Regions from separate parts of the Stenotrophomonas sp. 24(2023) genome, predicted to be linked through region 1. Evidence: predicted binding sites of a transcription regulator. Region 1 holds the regulator's gene; each other region holds the start of a gene.

Region 1 (2,266 bases):
GTTCCAGTTCGCGCAGCTGGTGTTCCAGGAAGCCGATGCGGTCGCTGACATCGCCCTGCTGCGACAGGGCCTCGGCTTCGTCCACCAGCGCCTGCCAGACGGCCGCCGCCTGGCGTACCCGGCGGCGTTCGGCGGCGTTGCCGGCGTAGGCGTCGAGCAGGCCCATCTGCGACGGGCGCGACAGCAGCGCCTGCTGTTCGTGCTGGCCATGGATCTCGACCAGGAACGCGGCCAGTTCCCCGAGCTGGGTCAGGGTGACGGGGCGGCCGTTGATCCAGGCCCGTGAGCCACCGTCGGCACGGATCACCCGGCGCAGCTGGCACTGGTTGTCGTCATCCAGTTCGTTGTCGGCCAGCCAGCGACGGGCGCCCTCCAGGGCGTCGAGCGCGAATTCGGCCGACAGCTCGGCGCGGGCCGCGCCATGGCGGACCACGCCACTGTCGGCGCGCAGGCCGGACAGGAAGCCCAGCGCGTCGACCATCAGCGACTTGCCGGCACCGGTTTCACCGGAAACAACGGTCATGCCGGGGCCGAATTCCAGTTCGGTGGCGCGGACGACGGCGAAATCCTTGATGGAAAGATGTCTGAGCATGGGGAGTGGGTCTGGCAAGCCGCGCAACGCTAGCATGCGCGGGCGGCGGCTCCAATGACTTGCCAAGGTCGGGTCAGGCCATTATCTAGTGCCTGTGTCTCACAGGCTGATTCCATGCACGGTTCTTCCGACCCCCTGGCGCCGCGCGCGCGCCACCTGCTGCGTACGCTGATCGCCCGCTACATCCAGGATGGTGAGCCGGTCGGGTCGCAGACGCTGGCCCGGGTGGCAGGGCTGGATGTCAGCCCGGCGACCATCCGCAACATCCTGGGGGACCTGGAAGACCTGGGCCTGCTGGCCTCGCCGCACACCTCCGCCGGCCGGGTACCGACCGCCCATGGCTACCGCATGTTCGTGGACAGCCTGCTGCAGATGCAGCCGCCGGGCGAGGGGGAACTGGCCCGGTTGCGGCAGGAGCTGGCCGGCGGCGGCAGTACCCAGGCCCTGCTGGGCAGCGCCTCGGAACTGCTGTCGGCGATGAGTCATTTCGTCGGCGTGGTCAGTGCGCCGCGGCGCGAGCAGTTCGCCTTCCGCCAGATCGATTTCGTGGCGCTGGACGGGCGCCGGGTGCTGGCCATCCTGGTGTTTGCCGACAACGAAGTGCAGAACCGGGTGATCGAGACCCGGCGTGGTTTCGACCCGGGCGAACTGGAACGGGTGGCCAACTACCTCAATGCGCACTTCGCCGGCCTGCCGGTGGCCGAGATCCGCACCCGCCTGCTGCTGGAGCTGCGCGATGCGCAGTCGGAGCTGGAGCAGCTGCTCTCGCACAGCATCGAGCTGGCCGAGCAGGCCCTGCAGCCGCCGGCTGACGACATGCTGGTGGCGGGCCAGACCCGCCTGATGGGCGTACAGGACCTGTCCGACCTGGAGCGCCTGCGCGAGCTGTTCGAACTGTTTTCCAGCAAGCGCGAGATCCTGCAGCTGCTGGAGCGGACCATCCAGGCCCCGGGCGTGCGCATCTTCATCGGTGAGGAGACCGGGGTGGTGCCGTTGCAGGGGGTCTCGCTGGTCACCGCCCCGTATACGGCCAACGGCCAGGTGCTGGGCGTGCTGGGGGTGATCGGCCCCAAGCGGATGGCCTATGACCGCATGATTCCGCTGGTACAGGCCACGGCCGAGGCCCTGGGCGCGGCCTTTTCGCCGTCCGGACGGGGTTCGGGGGCCACCGACGCTTGAAACGCAGCATCCCGCCCACACTAGGGGGGATGGAGGCGGGGAGTGACCGCCAGGGACCCAGACATGAACCAAGAACATCCAGATATCGAATCCCAGCAGAGCGCGGCCGATGCAGCCGCCGCCCACGGCGTCAACGACGAACTGGAGCGCCTGCGCGCCGAGGTCGAGCAGGTCAGGGCCGACGCCCTGCGCGAACGTGCCGACCTGGAGAACCAGCGCAAGCGCGTGGCCCGTGACATCGATCAGGCCCGCAAGTTCGCCAACGAGAAGCTGCTGGGCGAACTGCTGCCGGTGTTCGACAGCCTGGATGCCGGCCTGAAGGCTGCCGGCGATGAGGCCCACCCGCTGCGCGAAGGCCTGGAGCTGACCTACAAGCAGCTGCTGAAGGTTGCCGCCGACAACGGGCTGGTGCTGCTGGACCCGACCGGCCAGCCGTTCAACCCTGAACACCACCAGGCCATCAGCCAGGTGCCCGCCCCGGGTGCCGCCCCGGGC
Region 2 (2,266 bases), 2.2 Mb from region 1:
CGGTTGCGGTAGGCATCCAGGATCCGGTTCGGGTTGTTCGGGTCCTCATCGGCGATTTCCAGGATGGTCCAGGTGCTGGTGCCCGAGCCGCTGTACGGGTACACCGTGTGGCCCTTGATGGTGGCGTGCAGCGAGCAGCGCAGCTGGCTGGGGCTGGAGGTATTCACCCGCGCGTAGTAGCCGGCCGGGCCGCCGGGGGTACCCGGGTCCGGGTTGCCGGTGCTGCTGGCCACGGTGAAGGCGATGCGCGAATCGGCCGCCGGATGGGCGCCGTCGGCATCGGTGATGCGCGCGGCGCGGATGTCGAAGCGGCAGGCCTCGCCGGCCACCAGTGCCGTGTTGGTGGACAGCTTGACCGTGCGGCCGCTGGCCGGGTGGCTCAGGGCGATGGCCCCGGACTGGCCGCAGCTCAGCGCGAACGCGCCGCTGGCCAGGTTCACCGTTTCGCTGAACACCACTTCCAGGTCGCCGGCGGCCGGGAAGGTGCTGCTGCCCTGCGCCGGGGTGGTGGTGGACACCGAGGGCGGCGTGTTCGGGCCCGGGGTGCCGCCGCCGCCGTTGAAGGCCTGGCCGTGGTTGCAGCTGCCGAAGGTCTGCGCGGCCGATTCGGCCCAGGTGAAGTGGGCGTACTGGCTGCCGCTGCCGGTCAGCTGCAGCGAGGTGCCCGGGGCGGTGCTGTTGGTCTCGGCCACCGGGATGTTCTGGCTGGTCATGCCCGCCGCCGGGCCGTTGGCCGCGGTGATGCCGCCTTCATAGCTCAGGAACTGCACGACCTTGCCGCTGGCATCGACCAGGGCGATGCCGTCGTTGGGGCCGTTCTGGATGCCGTTGGTCGGGTAGGTGACCACGGCCAGGGTGGCGCTGCCGCAGCCGGCGGCGGTGCCGGCCGGCACCGCGGTGTTGGCATAGACGGTTGCGGCCGACGGCGTGCTGCCGTTGTACAGGTACAGGCGGTAGCCGGTCAGGTCCTCGCCGGCGGTGGCGACGACCTCGATGGCCTCGCCGACGTCGCCGGCGGGCGTGCTGTCGTCGTAATGCAGCTCGTTGATGAAGACATCGGCCCGGGCCGGGCTGGCGGCCAGGGCCAGCAGGCAGGCCAGGGCAATCGGGGACTGCGGTCGCATCGAACACTCCTTGTGATTGATGTTTCCCGGCCGAATCTACCCAAACCATGTGACAGGGCTATCGAGTGACCGGTAGCGCGTGCCCGATCCGCGACGTGGGTCACCCAAAAATTTTCGGCAGGCGCCCCTTGAAAGGTCCGGGGTGGTCTCCATCTCTGCTTCGTCCCGAGTCATCGGGTTTCTTCACGTGCGGTTCTGGCAGTCCCCTGGGGGGAGTGCTAAAATCGCCGGACTTTTTCAGACCAATCAACAACTTAAGAGGTCTCACATGAGCATCAAGCCGCTGCACGACCGCGTCGTGGTCAAGCCGATCGAAGCCGACGAAATCTCCGCCGGTGGCATCGTCATTCCGGATTCGGCCAAGGAAAAGTCCACCAAGGGTGAAGTCGTGGCCGTCGGCCCGGGCAAGCCGCTGGACAACGGCAGCGTGCGTGCGCCGTCGCTGAAGGTCGGCGACAAGGTCATCTACGGCCAGTACGCCGGCAGCTCGTACAAGAGCGAAGGCGTCGAGTACAAGGTCCTGCGCGAAGACGACGTGCTCGCCGTCATCGGCTGAGCCCCGGCGCGACCTGTTCCATCCCCTGATTCCAAACACCCAGCCGCCGGGCATGGCCCGGCGCTACCAATGAGGTAATCGCAATGGCTGCCAAGGATATTCGTTTCGGTGAAGACGCCCGTTCGCGCATGGTGCGCGGCGTCAACGTTCTCGCCAATGCCGTCAAGGCCACCCTGGGCCCGAAGGGCCGCAACGTCGTGCTGGAAAAGAGCTTCGGCGCCCCGACCATCACCAAGGACGGCGTCTCCGTCGCCAAGGAAATCGAACTGGCTGACAAGTTCGAGAACATGGGCGCGCAGATGGTGAAGGAAGTCGCTTCGCGCACCAACGACGACGCCGGCGACGGCACCACCACCGCCACCGTGCTGGCCCAGGCCCTGATCCGCGAAGGCGCCAAGGCCGTGGCCGCCGGCATGAACCCGATGGACCTCAAGCGCGGTATCGACAAGGCCGTCGTGGCCGCCGTCACCGAGCTGAAGAACATCTCCAAGCCGACCGCCGACGACAAGGCGATCGCCCAGGTCGGCACCATCTCGGCCAACTCGGACGAGTCGATCGGCCAGATCATCGCCGACGCGATGAAGGA
Region 3 (2,266 bases), 2.2 Mb from region 1:
CTGTATGTCGAAGACAGCCGGGTGGTGGCCGAAGCCACCAAGCGCATGCTCGAGCGCCAGCAGCTGAACGTGCTGCATGTGCTCAGTGCCGAGGAAGCCTTCACCCTGCTCACCGCCGAATCGCTGGGGCGCAGCCGGCACCGCATCGACCTGGTGCTGACCGACGTCACCCTGAAGGGCGAACTGAGTGGCCGCGACGTGGTGCAGCGCGTGCGCGTGGACTTCGGCTACGGCAAGCGCCGCCTGCCGGTGCTGGTGATGACCGGTGATGGCAACCCGCACAACCAGACCGGCCTGCTGCAGGCCGGCGCCAACGACCTGGTGCTCAAGCCGATCGAAGAACGGCTGCTGGTGACCAAGGTGCTTTTCCAGCTGCGCCTGGCCCGCTTGAACGATAGACCCCTGGTGCGATGAACGAACAACCGGCAACACCTCCTTCCATCCAGCTTGAACCCAGCTGGAAGGACCGCGTCGGCGACTGGCTGCTGCAGCCGCAGATGCGCGAACTGTCCCGTTTCCTGCGCGAACGCAAGGCGGCCGGTGCGGCCGTGTTTCCGCCCGGGCCGCAGATCTTCGCGGCCTTCGATGCGACCCCGTTCGAGCAGGTCAAGGTGGTGGTGCTGGGCCAGGACCCCTACCACGGCCGCGGCCAGGCCCACGGCCTGAGTTTCTCGGTGATGCCGGGCGTGCCGGTGCCGCCGTCGCTGCTGAACATCTACAAGGAGATCGAGGCCGACCTGGGCATCGCCCGGCCGGACCATGGCTGCTTGCTGCCGTGGGCGCGGCAGGGCGTGCTGCTGCTCAATGCCGTGCTGACCGTGGAGGAAAGTTCCGCCGGTGCCCACCAGGGGCGGGGCTGGGAAGGTTTCACCGACCACGTCGTGGATGTGCTCAACCGCGAGCGCGAGGGCCTGGTGTTCCTGTTGTGGGGCAGCTATGCCCAGCAGAAGGGCAAGGTGATCGATACCCGCCGCCACCGCGTGCTGAAGGCGCCGCACCCCTCGCCGCTGTCGGCGCACCGCGGCTTCCTGGGTTGCCGCCATTTCTCGATGGCCAACGACTACCTGCAGCAGCGCGGGCAGGCGCCGATCGACTGGTCGCTGCCGTCGCGTTCGGCCCTGGAGGCCGATCTGGCCCGTCCGGGCTGAACCCCGGGCAACCTGGGGGCCTCGTGCAGGCCCCCGGCGCGGGCCATTCAGGTGCCGATGGGCCCGCAGGGGCACGGTTTCAGGGCCAATGGCTTGAATTGCAAGGGATTGTGAATCCCGGGAAGCTGGCTCGCCACTGTCATCAATTCGCGCTACGGTAGCGGGGTGGTCGGCGCCAGTGTTTCATCAGCGGAACGCTGGAACTTTTTCCCCCTTTAGCAGTCCAAGAACCGGACTGCTAAGATGAGCCCCATGAGCCAGAACACCTCTACTGCCCTTGTGGCAAACAATCTCCCGATTCCCAGTGCGCTCGGTTCGCTGGACGCCTACATCGGTGCCGTGCACCAGATCCCGGTGCTGTCGGTCGATGACGAACAGGACCTGGCCCGTCGCTTCCGCGACGGCAACGATCTGGACGCCGCCCGCGAGCTGGTGCATTCGCACCTGCGCTTCGTGGTGCACGTGGCCCGCGGCTACAACGGCTACGGTCTTGCGCTGGGCGACCTGATCCAGGAAGGCAACATCGGCCTGATGAAGGCGGTCAAGCGCTTCGACCCGGACATGGGCGTGCGCCTGGTCTCCTTCGCCGTGCACTGGATCCGTGCCGAGATGCACGAGTTCATCCTGAAGAACTGGCGCATCGTCAAGGTCGCCACCACCAAGGCGCAGCGCAAGCTGTTCTTCAACCTGCGCAAGTCGAAGACGCGCCTGGGCTGGATGAACGCGGCCGAAGTCAGCGCGGTGGCCAAGGATCTGAACGTGTCCGAGCGCGAGGTCATGGAAATGGAATCGCGCCTGTCCGGTCGCGATATCGGTTTCGATGCGCCGACCGACGAAGACAACGAACACGCGCCGCCGTCGCCGGCAGCGTTCCTGGTGGCCAATGACGAAGACCCGTCGATGGCCTATGAGCGTGCCGACAGCGAAGACAACCAGCTGCAGCTGCTGCGCGAAGGCCTGGCCGAACTGGATGCGCGCTCGCGCGACATCATCCGTCGCCGCTGGCTGGATGCGGACAGCAAGGTGACGCTGCAGGAACTGGCCGACGAATACGGCGTGTCGGCCGAGCGCATCCGCCAGGTCGAAGCGAACGCGCTGAAGAAGATGAAGGCGCTGTT

Evidence for each region. Region 1 encodes HrcA, which represses chaperone genes, less so after heat shock. Its sites were predicted from a motif close to TTNGCACTCNNNNNNNNNGAGTGCNAA; they were not measured.
Region 2: a site for HrcA is predicted at 1,320-1,346, ahead of Q9R17_RS06175 (co-chaperone GroES). Genes of this name have one in related genera too.
Region 3: a site for HrcA is predicted at 1,364-1,390, ahead of rpoH (RNA polymerase sigma factor RpoH). Genes of this name have one in related genera too.

The regions. Positions count from the first base shown of each region.
Region 1 covers NZ_CP133160.1:3,675,823-3,678,088, forward strand. Annotated here, with positions in the region: gene recN (DNA repair protein RecN) at 1-592, opposite strand, end outside; gene hrcA (heat-inducible transcriptional repressor HrcA) at 707-1,771, shown strand; gene grpE (nucleotide exchange factor GrpE) at 1,835-2,266, shown strand, end outside.
Region 2 covers NZ_CP133160.1:1,396,615-1,398,880, reverse strand. Annotated here, with positions in the region: gene Q9R17_RS06180 (endonuclease) at 1-1,124, opposite strand, end outside; gene Q9R17_RS06175 (co-chaperone GroES) at 1,393-1,680, shown strand; gene groL (chaperonin GroEL) at 1,764-2,266, shown strand, end outside.
Region 3 covers NZ_CP133160.1:1,432,065-1,434,330, reverse strand. Annotated here, with positions in the region: gene Q9R17_RS06355 (response regulator) at 1-414, shown strand, start outside; gene ung (uracil-DNA glycosylase) at 411-1,148, shown strand; gene rpoH (RNA polymerase sigma factor RpoH) at 1,401-2,266, shown strand, end outside.